DNA from 2 places in the Mesorhizobium sp. M0276 genome. Region 1 is predicted to be linked to the other one. Evidence: predicted binding sites of a transcription regulator. Region 1 holds the regulator's gene; the other holds the start of a gene.

Region 1 (7,480 bases):
AGAGTTCATGGCCGGCAACCGCAACCTCGCCATGCTGGGCCCTCACAAGCACCGGCCGGACCTCAGCGGCAAGCTGGAGGCGATCCTGGCGGAGCCGTCGCTCTACGACGAAGCGCTGCTGCTTCTGGCGCGCAACGGATTCGACATCGGCACCGATGCCAGGCGCACGGATTGGCGTGAGACGCGAACCGAGAATGAAGAGGTTCTGGTCGCCTGGCAGACCATCTACCGCGACCCGCAGCGCTACTGGATGTTCTACGAACTGGCCGAGAAGCTGGTCGACTTCGAGGACTATTTCCGCCGCTGGCGCTTCAACCACGTCACCACGGTCGAGCGCATCATCGGCCTGAAACGCGGCACCGGCGGCACGTCGGGTGCTTCGTATCTCAAGAAGATGCTCGAGGTCGTGCTGTTTCCGGAGCTGTGGGCAGTCCGTACCCGGCTTTGACACAATCGAAATGAGAACAGGCACATCGAGGGCGCGCTTGCAGCGGAAAACCTTCGCGAACAACCGAGGACTGACTGACCATGAGTGGAATTCCTGATCTCGCTGCAATCGAAGCGATGGATGCCACGGATCCGCTCCGCGCCATGCGCGATCGTTTCATTCTGCCGGAGGGGGTGATCTATCTCGACGGCAATTCGCTTGGGGCAGCGTCGCATGCCGTTTTCGGCGAGCTGCAGCAGGCGGCCACCGAGGAATGGGCCAAGGATCTCATTCGGGCCTGGAATACAGCCGGATGGTTCGAGATGCCGATCGAACTCGGCGACCAGCTCGGACGCTTGATCGGGGCCGCAGCCGGACAGACTGTTGTCTGCGACACGACGTCGATCAACATCTACAAGGTGCTACATGCCGCGATGGAGATGCGGCCCGGCCGATCGGCCATCGTCGCCGAGGCTGACAGTTTTCCCACCGACCTCTACATCGCCGAAGGCGTTGCCTCGACCCGGGATGGGGTCCTTCTGCGCCTCGCGGGCGTCGACGCGCCAACCATCGAAGAGCTGATCGACGAAAGCGTCGCGGTGGTGCTGGTCAACCACGTCAATTACAAATCGGGTGAACTGCGCGACATGGCGGCGCTGACGCGCATAGCTCATGCGGCCGGAGTGCTGATCGTCTGGGATCTATGCCACACCGCTGGCGCTCTGCCAGTCGAGCTCGATCATGCAAAAGCCGATTTCGCTGTCGGCTGCACCTACAAGTACCTCAACGGCGGTCCAGGCGCGCCGGCCTTCATCTATGCCGCGCAACGCCACCACGGCGCGATCAGCCAGCCGCTCAGCGGCTGGTGGGGGCATGCACGGCCCTTTGCCTTCGAACGAGGCTATGTTGCCGGCACCGGTATCCGCCGCTTTCTGTGCGGCACGCAGCCGGTCCTGTCGATGCGGGCGCTCAAAGGTGCGCTCGCAATCTGGAACGACGTCGACGTGGCGGCATTGCGAAAGAAAAGCGTCGCGCTGACCGAACTGTTCATCCAGCTCGTCGAAGCGAAGTGCGGCGCCTATGGCCTCACGCTGGAGAGCACCCGCGACGCGACCAGGCGCGGCAGCCAGGTGTCGTTCGTTCACGATCATGGCTATCAAATCATGCGGGCGCTGATCGAGCGCGGAGTGATCGGTGACTTCCGCGCGCCGTCAACCATCCGTTTCGGATTTACGCCGCTCTATGTCGGCTACAAGGACGTGTGGCTGGCGGTCGAGGTGCTGGAAGACATTCTGCGAACGGATGCATGGAAGGACCAGCGTTTCGCCGTCAAGGAGGCCGTGACCTGACGCAGTCGTCCCAACTGTTGTCGCATCGTTGCCTCTTGGTCGGATGATGGAGGGACGAATTTCCAGTGCACAAATCCGGTTGCCGCTGCTGGCCAACACTGGCATCAACAAATTAACCAAGGTTGGCATTTTGGCTTCGTTTCGTTCACGGCAGACGAACGCATGGAAGGCTGGAAATGCCCCGTCGCGGATCCATGGGCAGCTCATGCCAAAGCTTGGGCCAACGATGGGCGGCAGCCCATTAACCATAACAATTTCAATGCCGGAAAGCGCCTTGTGACGGCATGCCGTGATCACCCAAGCGCGCTGGCGCGCGCCAAATAATTTCAGCGGCCTTAACAGATTCATTAAACTTTAAACGGTTGCAGAACACAACTGGAACATATAGTGTTTGTTCTGGGTTTGTTTTCTGATTCTGGTTTTAGGTACCCTGGGGGCCGCCATGCTGACACGCAAGCAACACGAACTGCTGATGTTCATTCATGAACGCCTGAAGGAAAGCGGCATTCCGCCATCCTTCGACGAGATGAAGGAGGCGCTCGACCTTGCCTCCAAATCCGGGATTCATCGTTTGATCACGGCACTGGAAGAGCGCGGCTTCATTCGCCGGCTGCCCAACCGGGCGCGCGCGTTGGAAGTGCTGCGGCTGCCGGATTCGATCGCGCCCGGCCTCAACGCGGCGAAAAAGTTCTCGCCTAGCGTCATCCAGGGCAGTCTTGGTCAGGCCAGTCTCGGCCAGGGCGGCCTTGGCCGGCAGATCAAGCCGGCGTCTTCACGGATGCCTTCAGCCGGCAATGACGACGACGTGGTCTCCGCCGTGTCGATCCCTGTGATGGGGCGCATCGCCGCCGGTGTGCCGATCGATGCCATCCAGCACCAGACCCATTCGATCTCGGTGCCGCCGGACATGATCATGGGAGGCGAGCACTATGCGCTGGAGGTCAAGGGCGACTCGATGATCGAGGCCGGCATCTTCGACGGCGACACCGTCATCATCCGCAACGCCGATACGGCGAGCCCTGGCGAGATCATCGTGGCGCTGGTGGATGAAGAGGAAGCGACGCTGAAGCGGTTCCGCCGCAAGGGTGCCTCGATTGCTCTCGAAGCCGCCAATCCGGCCTATGAGACACGGATTTTCGGACCAGACCGGGTCAAGGTGCAGGGCAAGCTTGTCGGCCTGATCCGCCGTTACTGAGGCAGCTGCGGTTTAACGACGGGCTTGTCCGGTCTCTTGAAGGGCGGCAGGCCCCTCGCCTCACGCGAAAACTTGCGTTGCACGTGCCAAGGCCGGTAGGGCCTACCCACCGCAAAGCTGACCGTTGCCGGCGTGGTCGCCGACTGGCGATCGAAGAAGACGGCAGCACTGCCATTGCGAGCCAGTTGCCGTTTGGTGATGACGAGAACCAGCGGGTTGTGACAAGCGTCATAGGCCGTCGCGTCGTTGATGACGATCAGGTCGGCGAAGCCGCAGGCTTTCCAGGTGTCCTTTCGGTCCTCGACATAGGCAATGATAGCTCCGGACGGATGCCTGGCGAGACAAACGCCTGATGTGCAATAGAATGGCGCTCCCGGCGGCATTTCAGCCGCATCCTCGACGTCGAATTGCCCGTCGCCTTCGTCGAACACCTCCGGCGCGATAATGCTTTCGGATGTCAGCGCACGCTTCCAGTTGTCGACGGTGAATTCGTTCGGCCTGGCCCGGCTGACCGCGAGTTCGCCGCCGCCAATCGGCAGCGCCACCAGCCTCGCATCCTCCGAGACCAGCACGTCAGGTACGCGCGTATCCGAGACGGTCAACAGGCCGGCAAGCGCGAAGGGAAGCGCTGCGAGCCGCAACCATGTGGTCGCCATCGTCGCGATGACCAAGGCAATCGTCACCAGCACGACGGATTGCTGCGAAATCAAACCGATTGCGTCGACTGGCGAACGCTCGGAAATCCATCCGGACATCGCGATCATCACCGTCAGGCCTTTGCCCATCAGATAGAGGGCCGGCCAGTCCAACCCGAATGGCATCAGCAGCGCGCTGGCGACAGCCAGGAACATCACGACTGTTACGATAGGCATGATGGCCAGGTTGGCGAACAGGCTGAGCGGCGACACACGCTGAAAATGCCAGATGGCAAACAGCGCCGTGGCGCTGCCGGCGATGATGGAGGTCATGGCAAGGCCGCCTGCCGCCAGCAGGAATTTTCGCGTCAGGAAGCCGGGCAAGGATCGCTTTGGCGGCGGTGGCCTCGCCTTCCCCGCACGATGATCCGCCCAGCCGGCATAGGCACCGACCAGCGCGGCCGTCGCGGCAAACGACATTTGAAAACTCGGGCCGACCACTTCATGCGGCGACACCATGATGACCGCGATCGCCGAGATCGCCAGATTGCGCATCGTCAGTGCTGCCCGATCAAAAAGAACGGCAATCAGCATCACCGCCAGCATGATGAAACTGCGCTCGGCGGCAACGACGACGCCTGAGATGATAAGATAGGCGGCGATCGAGAACAGTGCGGCAGCCGCAGCATACTTCTTGACCGGGCGACGCGCGGAAAAATCCGGAAACAGGGCGAAGGCGCCACGCAGCAAACCCATGATGGTGCCAGCGACCAGCGCCATGTGCAGTCCGGAAATGGAGATGATGTGATAGATGCCGGTACGCCGCATCGCCTCGTTCACGTCATCGGGAATGCCGGCGCGAACGCCGACGATCAGCGCCGCGGCGATCTCGCCTTCGGCGCCACCGACGCTGCCCCTGATGTGATCGGCAATGGCCTCACGGGCTTTTTCGATCCCCGAGGAAAGCCGGGCCGCCAACGGCATGTTATCGTCATCGGTGACGACAAGTTTTGGATTGCCGAGAAAGAAACCGCTGCCGCCGATGCCGGCGAAATAGCTGTCGAAGGAGAAGTCGTAGCTGTCCGGCCGCACCGGCCCGGTCGGTGGCAACAGCTTGGCATACCCAGTGATCAGGGAACCGGCGGTCATGTCCGCCGGGATATTGCGTGCCGAAAGCCGCACCCGCTCCGGCGCATAGCGCAGTTTCGGCCTTGCAGTCGATGCCACGTCGATTGTCAGCCGGATGCGACCGCTCTCCATCCGTTCGAGCGAGACGACCCGGCCGGTCACTTGCGTCGAGATTTCCGAGCCCAGCATCTGCGTTCCGGCTCGCCATGTCTCGACCTTCGCGGCGAGCAGGCCGAGTGTACACAAAAGCGCCGCCATGAAGGACAGATGGGTTTTCGGCCAGGAACGCGAGACCAGCGCACAGAGCCCCGCCAAGATGACAACTGCGACAGGCTTTGCGAAGTCCGGCTCCGCCACAAGCGAAAAATAGCCGATCGCCCCGCTTGCCAGGCAGACCGGCACCAGCAGGAAGGCCACGCCTCGGTCGAGTTCCAGGCCCGCCGCCATGGCCAGGCTATTGCGCAGGCGCGGCGGTGATATCAGGCCAATCTGCCGGCGCAAGCGCACGATCCTGCTGGCTTCGGCAGTTGGAACAGGGGCGGAGACACCGGCTTGCAAAGGCGCCTTGTCGGGTGCCGGCACAAGGGGCGATGGCGGCGGCAATGAAGCTGGCAGTGGCGCTGCAAACAGGGACCGCTCGCTGACGCCAATGACAGCGTCCTCGTCCTGATCCGAGCCCCAGCCTCGTCCAGCCATCGGGTCTGCCCCTTGCGCCCTCGACACCCTATGCTACATGAACGCCGGGCGCGCGAAAGTCCGCGCACCGCACCCGCTTCAGATGGTTTCCGAGAGTTACATGTCCGACAAGGTCGTCACCCGTTTTGCTCCCTCGCCCACCGGCTACCTGCATATAGGCGGCGCGCGCACGGCGCTGTTCAACTGGCTGTATGCAAGGCACACCGGCGGCACGATGCTGCTGCGCATCGAAGATACCGATCGCGAACGCTCCAACGACGCGGCGACGGCTGCCATTCTCGACGGACTTTCCTGGCTCGGCCTGACCTGGGACGGCGAGCCGGTGTCGCAGTTCGAGCGCGCGCCGCGCCACCGCGAGGTGGCCGAGGAACTCGTGCGCCTGGGCAAGGCTTATTATTGCTATGCCACGCCGGCCGAACTGGAGGCGATGCGCGAGGCCGCCAGAGCCAAAGGCCTGCCGCCCCGCTATGATGGCCGCTGGCGCGACCGTGCCCCCTCAGAGGCGCCTGCAGGCGACAAGGGTGCCATCCGCATCAAGGCGCCGACCGAGGGCGAGACGATTGTCCATGACCGTGTCCAGGGCGAGGTACGCTTCCCCAACAAGGATCTCGACGATTTCATCATCCTGCGTTCGGACGGCAATCCGACCTACATGCATGCAGTCGTCGTCGACGATCATGACATGGGCGTCACCCATATCATCCGCGGCGACGATCATCTGACCAACGCCGCGCGCCAGACTGTGATCTACAACGCCATGGGCTGGGCCGTGCCCTCGATGTCGCACATCCCGTTGATCCACGGTGCCGATGGCGCCAAGCTGTCGAAACGGCATGGCGCGCTCGGCGTCGAAGCCTATCGTGCCATGGGTTATCTGCCGGAGGCATTGCTGAACTACCTGGCGCGCTTGGGCTGGAGCCACGGCGACGACGAGATCATGTCGATCGACGATATGATCTCCTGGTTCGACATCGGTGACGTCAACAAAAGCGCGGCCCGATTCGACTTCGCCAAGCTGGAGGCGATCAACGGCGCGCATATGCGCCGCATGGGCAACGCCGAGCTGTTCGATATCTTCATCGCTACCCTGCCCTATCTCGAAGGCGGCTCGGCGATGGCCGCGCGTCTGAACGACAGCAACAAGGCGCAGCTGCTGGCCGCGTTGCCGGGCCTGAAGGAGCGCGCCAAGACGCTGGTCGAACTCGTCGATGGTGCTGCCTTCCTGTTTGCCACCCGGCCACTACCGATCGACGACAAGGCGGCCCTTTTGCTCAATGACGATGCCCGCAAGATCCTGCGCGGCGCTCACGAAGCTTTGAATGGGCTTACAAGTGATTGGACGGCCGCCTCGGCAGAGGCCGCGATCCGCGAGGTTGCCATGGCTGGTGGCCACAAGCTCGGCGCCGTGGCCCAGCCTCTGCGCGCCGCTTTGACCGGCAAAAGCACGTCGCCGGGCGTGTTCGATGTGCTTGCCGTGCTCGGCCGCGAGGAAAGCCTGGCGCGCATAGAAGACCAAATCGATTAGCAGCAATCTGGCCCAAGAAGATTGGCATTGAAAGGCGGGTTTCGCAGTGCAACATTAGGCCTTGGCCCAATCTGGCACGCACCTCCTGAAATGCGGTGGCGAATACGCGCATTGCGGTGATCTCAACGTGTCGCTCTGCAGAATTTTGCCTTTGCCGGCATGAGGAAACAAGAAGGAGTTTGCAATGACCGACGCTGCTAAAAAACTGGACTTGGGCGGCAAGGGCCAGGAGGCCACGGCAACACTTGCATTCGCCGGCAAGACCCACGAATTCAAGGTGAGAAGCGGTTCTGTCGGGCCTGATGTCATCGACATCGCTTCGCTCTACACCACCACCGGGGCCTTCACCTACGATCCCGGCTTCACCTCGACCGCAAGCTGCGAGTCCGAAATCACCTTCATCGACGGCGACGCCGGCATACTGCTGCATCGCGGCTACCCGATCGACCAGTTGGCCGAACACGGCGACTTCCTCGAGGTCTGCTATCTCCTGCTCTACGGTGAATTGCCGACCAAGGCGCAGAA
Region 2 (7,480 bases), on a different contig from region 1:
CGGAATGGGATTTTCACCTTTCAGTGATTTGGGGCGTCTGCGCCATAAATCGACGTGTGTCACCGGCATATTTGGCTCATGTAACACAAAAAGTCGGAAGAATCAAGGTTTTGCTGCATAAGCGAACGCCACAGGTCAACGCCGCCTGTCAAGGCGGTTAATGTGACGTGCCCCTTACCCCGCGTAATTCAGGCCTTTGCGGCCGTGTTGTCAATCGCCTTCGCCGGGCTCGGGCGAGAAGTATTTCTCGAACTTGCCGGCCTCGCCGTCGAAGGATTTGGCGTCGGCCGGTGGCTCCTTCTTGGCGGTGATGTTGGGCCATTTATCGGCATATTCGGTGTTGATCTGCAGCCACTTGTCGAGCCCCGGCTCGGTGTCGGGCTTGATCGCGTCGGCCGGGCATTCCGGCTCGCAGACGCCACAGTCGATGCACTCGTCGGGATGGATGACGAGCATGTTCTCGCCTTCGTAGAAACAGTCGACCGGACAGACCTCGATGCAGTCCATATATTTGCATTTGATGCAATTGTCGGTCACGACATAGGTCATCGGTCGGCTCCGGTACGTCCCATTTTTGTTGGGCTTTTTCCGTCAGGTAACGCCTTTATCGGCCGCTTGCAAGGGTAGGGATTGCGGGTGGTGCCGGTGTTTCGGGAATGGAATACCAGACAGCAGGCCCGGCGGAAGTCAGCCATGTCCTGCGAAACGTCTTGATTGCCGGGTTCAGTTCTGCCTCAGGCGTGTCGTCGTCCCATTCCCGCTGCGTGTTCCTGTATGTCAGGTTCAGTCTTCGCCGAGCAAGCGGTCGGTCTGCCGGCGTTCCTTCTTGGTCGGGCGGCCGCTACCGGCCTCGCGCAGCCCCGGAATTGCATCAGGAGGGGCTTCGCCCTTCGGCGCGGGCGGTGGCGAGATATCTTCGTACAGCGTGCGGGCCTCTTCGGCCGGGCCGCGTCGAGCACCGGCGCCAAGCACCTTCCAGACGAAGATGCGCCGCTCGAGCGTGATGGTCAGCACGTCGCCAGGCTTGACCAGATCGGAGGCCTGCGCTGCTTTGTCGCGATTGATGCGCACGCGGCCGGCGACCACCAGTTTCGCTGCCAGCGAGCGTGATTTCACGGCGCGCGAGAAGAATAGCCATTTGTCGATGCGCTGGCGGCCTTCGACGACCATCGAGGCGAGCCAGGTCTACTTCTTCAGCTGGTCGCGCAGAGCGGCGAGCTTGGCAAAAGGCGAGTCAGGATCGAAGCGCACCGGGCGTTCCTCGCGCGGCTTCGGCTGGAAAGCCGGCTTGCTGCCTTGCGCACCCTTGCCGTCCGGCCTGCCGCCCTTCCAGTCGGACCGGCCTTCGCGGCGGTCCGACCGATCGCCTTGCGGGCGGCCGTCACGCCGCTGTTCGCCTTCGGCCTGTGGCTTGGGCTTGAACTTCGAACGGTCGAAGCGCGGCTTGCCGGCGCCTTCGCGCCGTCCTTCATGGGCCGGACGATCGCCAGGTGGAACTGCGGCTGGTGCGCCGGCAGCATCCACAGGCGCATCGCTTCGGCCGCGCCCTTGCGCGTTGCGCGGGCGATTGTTCCTGCGGCTGTCGTCGCGGTTGCGCGGGCGCTGTTCGAAGCGACCCTGGCGCCACAACAGTATGGGCTTTGGCGCTTCGGCTTCTGGGGCGGGTTCGCTGCTGGCGGCCGCTTCAGCCGCCGCTGCAGGTTCGTTTGGCGCGGCGTCCGTTGCGGGCGCGGCATCTGGCGTCAGCTCGGCCGGTGCGGTTTCAATCTCGGCAGCTTCAGCCGCTGCCTTTGGTTCAACCGGCGCAGGTTCGGCGGCCTCTGCAACAATCTCGGCTACCGGCGCTTCGTCCTGCACGGTTTCGACTGGAGTGTCCGCCTGTTCTGCCACATCGGGCACAGTCGGTTCTGCGGCGGTGTCCGCGATGATTTCGGCAGGACTTTCGACCGGCTTTTCCGAAACGGCCACTGCGTCCGATGCCGGCTCCGAACCTTCGATCGCTGCCTCCGCAGCCGCGTCGGTTGCCGCGGCTTCCGCCGCTTTGGCCTGTTCGGCTTTTGCCGCCTCTTCCGCCGCCAGCTTGGCCGCCGCAGCTTCGCGCGCGGCATTGTCCTGTGCTTCGAGCCGTGCCTTGACTTCCACGGCCGGCTTAGGCTCGGCGCGGTAGCCCAAGCCTTTCAGGATTTCTTCCATATCGTCGGCGGTGGCGCCGAGGATCGACATCATCGGCGGCGTCACCATGAAGGACTGGCCGTCATAGGCGCCGTCCGGGCGTTGGCCGAGACCGGGCTTCCAGTTGGTCGCCGGGCGGATCAAGTCGGCCAGCCGTTCCAGGATGTCGATGCGCACGGCGCGGCGGCCGAGATTGCGGTAGCCGGCCAACTTGTAGAAGGTCTTGTCGAAGGCAGGATCGATGACCACCGATGTGCGGCCGGAAGCCAGCGCGTGAACCACGTCGCCAAAGCCGGGCTTGTCCTTGCCGTCGTTCTGCAATGCCCAGAGGAGCGTCACCAGCCCGGCGGGCGCCGGCTTGATCAGCGCCGGCACGAAGACATGGTAGGCGCCGAAGCGCACGCCAAGCCGGCGAAGGGCGGCGCGACCTTCCTGGTCGAGCGACTTCATCTCCTCGGCGATGTCGCGGCGGTTGATGAGGCCGAAATTCTCGACCAGCTGGAAGGCGATGCCACGGCCGATGCCGGAAATCTGGTCGGCATTCTTAAGGTCGACCAGCGGCTTCAGCAGCGATTCGACCTGGAAATTGACGAACCGCTCGGCACGCGCGGCGACCTTGTCGCGTGCCGGGCCAGTCAGCTGTTCGTCGGCCAGCAGCACCAGGCGCGGCTTCAGCGCGTCTTCGCCGGAAACCAGCGTGCCGATCGGCGCGCCGATCCAGCGCAGCGTGCCGTCCGAGCCAAGCGCGATGTCGCCATTGGCTGAAGCGCCGAAGCGCTCGGCGCGCGCCTCGAACTCGGCGGCCAGCGCCTTCTGGGCGGCGGTGCGCACGGCCTTGGCATCTTCGCCGCCGACGGTCTGGTCGGCGGTGAAGCGGAACCCTTGCAACTCGCCGACATGGTGGCCTTCGACAAGGACGGTTCCGGTAGGACTAATTTCGGCTTCAGGCATGGTATTTTCTCTAAGGCGCCGCATGAGGACGGAAGTCCTGCGGTCTACGAAGCGTTTCGTCAACCGCTCATGCAGCGCATCCGACAATCTGTCTTCGATTTCGCGCGTCTTTTCCTGCCAGTGTGCCTGATCGGCCAGCCAACCGGGCCGGTTCGACACGAATGTCCAGGTGCGGATCTGGGCAATGCGATGCGACAGCGTGTCGATGTCGCCCTCGGTGGTGTCGGCGCGGCGCACCTGCTCGGCCATGTAATTCTCGTCGACATGGCCATGCCGTGCAAGGTCCGTGTAGATCGAAGCAATGAGGTCTGCATGCTGGGCCGGCGCGATCCTGCGGTAATCGGGCAGCGCGCAGGCCTCCCACAGCAGCGCCACGCGTTTGGCATTGCTGGCAAGAGCGCGGATGTCTTCGTCGCGGGACAGATATTCAAGCGCCTGCGCGTCGACTGCAGGCAGCGCACGCGTCAGTCCTTCGACCGGGGCATTGGTTTCGATCGAGCGCTTCAGCGCATCGAGGCTGGCGAAGTCGAAACGCGCGGTTCGCCATTGCAGCACCTTCACCGGATCGAAATCATGGCCTTCGATCTTCTTGATCAGTTCCTCGTCCAGCGGGTCGACCTGGCCGGTGACGCCAAAGGTGCCGTCGCGCAGATGCCGACCGGCGCGGCCGGCGATCTGGCCAAGCTCGGCCGCCGTCAGGTTGCGATACTGATAACCATCGAACTTCCGGTTCTGGGCGAAAGCGACGTGATCGAGATCGAGGTTGAGGCCCATGCCGATGGCGTCGGTGGCAATGAGATAGTCGACATCGCCCGACTGGAACAGCGCCACCTGGGCGTTGCGGGTGCGTGGGCTGAGCGCGCCGAGCACGACGGCGGCGCCGCCTTGCTGGCGACGGATCAGTTCGGCGATCGCGTAGACCTCGTCGGCGGAGAAGGCGACGATCGCCGTGCGCCGCGGCAGACGGGTCAGTTTCTTGGAGCCGGCATAGGCAAGATGCGACAGCCTCGGCCGCGTCACCACGGAGACGCCTCTCAGCAGGCGCTGCAAAATGCCGTGCATGGTGGCGGCACCGAGCAGCAACGTTTCCTGACGGCCGCGCAGATGCAGGATGCGGTCGGTGAAGATGTGGCCGCGTTCGAGGTCGCCGGCAAGCTGCACCTCGTCGATGGCGACAAAGGCGGCATCGGTCTCGCGTGGCATGGCCTCAACGGTGCAGACCGAATATTTCGCGCCCGCCGGCTGGATCTTTTCCTCGCCGGTGATCAGCGCGACCTTGTGGGCGCCAACCTTTTCGCAGACGCGGGCATAGACCTCGCGCGCCAGCAGCCTGAGCGGGAGGCCGATGATACCACTCTCGTGTGCCACCATGCGCTCGATGGCGAGATGGGTCTTGCCGGTGTTGGTGGGCCCAAGTACGGCAGTCACGTCGCGACCCGAAAGGATCAGTGGCTCAGTGTGTTTCGGCTGGATGTTCATTGATCTGGAAATAAGGCTTCTGGCCTCTGGTTGTCGGGAGCGTGCCTCAACTGGCGCGTATGACAGGGGACACATAGGGATTTCGGGCGAGAAGCGAAAGCGGAATGTTCCGCCGGCGGCTAGAAGGGTCTTTGTCAAGCTCTCAATCGGCTGCGGATTAACGGATAGAACGAGTCTGGAACGAATCGGCGACGAATCAGTGACTCCTGCAGATTCAGCTTTTGTTCACGGCTACATGTGGGTTTTGCGACCACTGAACGCACCACATGCTGAATCCCCCAACTGGCCCGTTTCATGCTAGGAGAGCTATGACGTTAACCTTTGCCCATGAGCGATCATGAAGGCTTGGCGTCCCTCGCCCAACGGCATGAAATTGTTGATCTTTCCTAACCAACGTTAAGGATTAGGCTGACGATTCAGGTCGCCATCGTTAACTTTCCGGTCAAAGCCAGAACGAATCGGAGACGAATCGGCGATGGTATGATTTTCCTGGTTTGTTCACCCCAATACCTAGTGTTGTAGACAGGTTTTCCACCAATTATCCACAGGCTTGGGAACAGGTTTCGCACAGGGCAGCGGCCGGCCGTTAACCTCTGCGTGCCGGATTGGGTCAGCGACCGACGAGGACATCTCGAAAAGATCAGGCTGGCAACGAAAAACGGGCCGGCGTACCGGCCCGTCGATCTGTCCGCCTGCATCGCCGCGTCGTCAGACGAAATACTGGCCGCCATTGGCTGTGATGGTCGAACCGGTGATGAAGCCGGCATCTTCGGAAGCCAGGAAAACGACACAGCGCGCGATCTCCTCGGGCTCGCCGAGGCGGCCGACGGGGATTTGCGGGAGGATGCGCTCGTTGAGCACCTTCTCGTCGATCGCCTTGACCATCTCGGTGGCGATGTAGCCGGGGCAGATGACATTGACGGTGATGCCCGCGCGCGCGCCCTCTTGAGCCAGAGCTTTGCTGAAACCGATGTCGCCGGCCTTGGCGGCGGAATAGTTGACCTGGCCGGCCTGGCCCTTCTGGCCGTTGATCGAGGAGATGGTGATGACGCGGCCGAACTTGCGGTCGCGCATGCCGCTCCACAGCGGATGCGTCATGTTGAAGACGCCCGACAAATTGGTGTCGATGACCTCTTTCCACTGCTCGCGCGTGATCTTGTGGAACATGGCGTCACGGGTGATGCCGGCATTGTTTACCAGCACCGAGACGGGGCCGAGATCGGCCTCGACTTGGCTGATGCCGGCGGCGCAGGCGTCATAGTCGGCGACCGACCATTTGTAGACCGGAATGCCGGTCTCGGCCTTGAATTTCGCCGCCGCTTCGTCATTGCCGGCATAGTTGGCGGCAACCGAATAGCCGGCGTTCTTCAATGTGATCGAGATCGCTGCGCCGATGCCGCGCGATCCGCCTGTGACGATTGCTACCTTGGTCATGAAGTTCCTCCTCCCTAAAGTTTCTGGTGAATGGTCAATAGTGAATGGTGAATGGTCGAAGACGGACGGCTACCCGCCATTCACCATTTGCCACTCACCATTCACCCTTTTTCTCAGATTGCCTCCACGCACATGGCGACGCCCATGCCGCCGCCGATGCAGAGCGTAGCGAGGCCCTTCTTGGCGCCGCGCCGGCGCATCTCGAAGACCAGCGTGTTGAAGATGCGGGCACCCGAGGCGCCGATCGGGTGGCCGATGGCGATCGCACCGCCATTGACGTTGACGATCGAAGGATCCCAGCCCATGTCCTTGTTGACGGCGCAGGCTTGCGCCGCAAAGGCCTCGTTGGCCTCGATCAGGTCGAGATCGCCGACCGACCAGCCGGCCTTTTCCAATGCCTTGCGCGAGGCGGGAATAGGTCCGGTGCCCATGATCTGCGGATCGACGCCGGCGGTTGCCCAGGATACGATACGCGCCAGCGGGGTGATGCTGCGCCGCACCGCTTCCGCTTCGCTCATCAGCACAGCACCCGCGGCGCCGTCATTGATGCCGGAGGCGTTGGCGGCGGTTACCGTGCCGTCCTTGTCGAAAGCCGGCTTCAGCTTGGTCATGGCGTCGATCGTGGCGCCGTGACGGATGTACTCATCCTGGTCGACAATGGTGTCGCCCTTCTTGCCCTTGATGGTGACGGCGACGATCTCGTCCTTGAATTTGCCGGCCTTCTGCGCGGCCTCGGCCTTGTTCTGCGAGGCCAGTGCGAACTGGTCCTGGTCGTCGCGGGTGATCTGGAACTGGCGCGCGACGTTTTCGGCGGTGTTGCCCATGTGATAGCCGTTGAAGGCATCCCACAGCCCGTCCTTGATCATGGTGTCGATCAGCTTGAAGTCGCCCATCTTGACGCCGGCGCGCAGGTGCTGGGCATGTGTCGAAAGCGACATCGATTCCTGGCCGCCCGCGATGATCACCTTGGCGTCGCCGCTGGCGATCTGCTGCATGCCGAGCGCAATGGCGCGCAGCCCCGAGCCGCAAACCTGATTGAGGCCCCAGGCCGTGGTTTCCTTGGGCAGGCCGGCATTGATCGATGCCTGGCGGGCCGGGTTCTGACCCTGCGCCGCGGTCAGCACCTGACCAAGGATGACCTCGTCGACCTCGCCTGGTTCAACACCGGCGCGCGACAGCAATTCCCTGATGACGACGGCACCGAGCTCATGTGCCGGGGTGGCGGCGAAGGCGCCGTTGAAGGAGCCGACCGGTGTGCGTGCGGCGCTGGCGACGACGATGGAATTGGCAGAGGTCATTTTCTTCTCCGGACTTCGAGCTGTCGTATTTTTGGGCGTTGTTGGCGACTTTTCTTGCCCTTTCCATGATCCAAGTCAAACCGGAAATGGGCATGGCGCCCATGCGTCGCAAGCGGGTCGTGCTTCGCCGGGGCGGCAGTTCCCTC

What was found. The regulator LexA, encoded in region 1, represses DNA repair genes until DNA is damaged. The targets are predictions, from matches to a motif close to TGTTCNNNNTGTGTTCNG.
Region 2: a site for LexA is predicted at 4,768-4,785, ahead of NKJ01_RS09775 (helicase-related protein). Genes of this name have one in related genera too.

Annotation. Positions count from the first base shown of each region.
Region 1 covers NZ_JAMYSC010000035.1:43,640-51,119, reverse strand. Annotated here, with positions in the region: gene kynA (tryptophan 2,3-dioxygenase) at 1-448, shown strand, start outside; gene kynU (kynureninase) at 529-1,776, shown strand; gene lexA (transcriptional repressor LexA) at 2,219-2,971, shown strand; gene NKJ01_RS24695 (ComEC/Rec2 family competence protein) at 2,965-5,430, opposite strand; gene gltX (glutamate--tRNA ligase) at 5,531-6,955, shown strand; gene gltA (citrate synthase) at 7,140-7,480, shown strand, end outside.
Region 2 covers NZ_JAMYSC010000009.1:135,786-143,265, reverse strand. Annotated here, with positions in the region: gene fdxA (ferredoxin FdxA) at 211-549, opposite strand; gene NKJ01_RS09780 (RNA-binding S4 domain-containing protein) at 784-1,170, opposite strand; gene NKJ01_RS09775 (helicase-related protein) at 1,186-4,602, opposite strand; gene phbB (acetoacetyl-CoA reductase) at 5,311-6,036, opposite strand; gene NKJ01_RS09765 (acetyl-CoA C-acetyltransferase) at 6,150-7,334, opposite strand.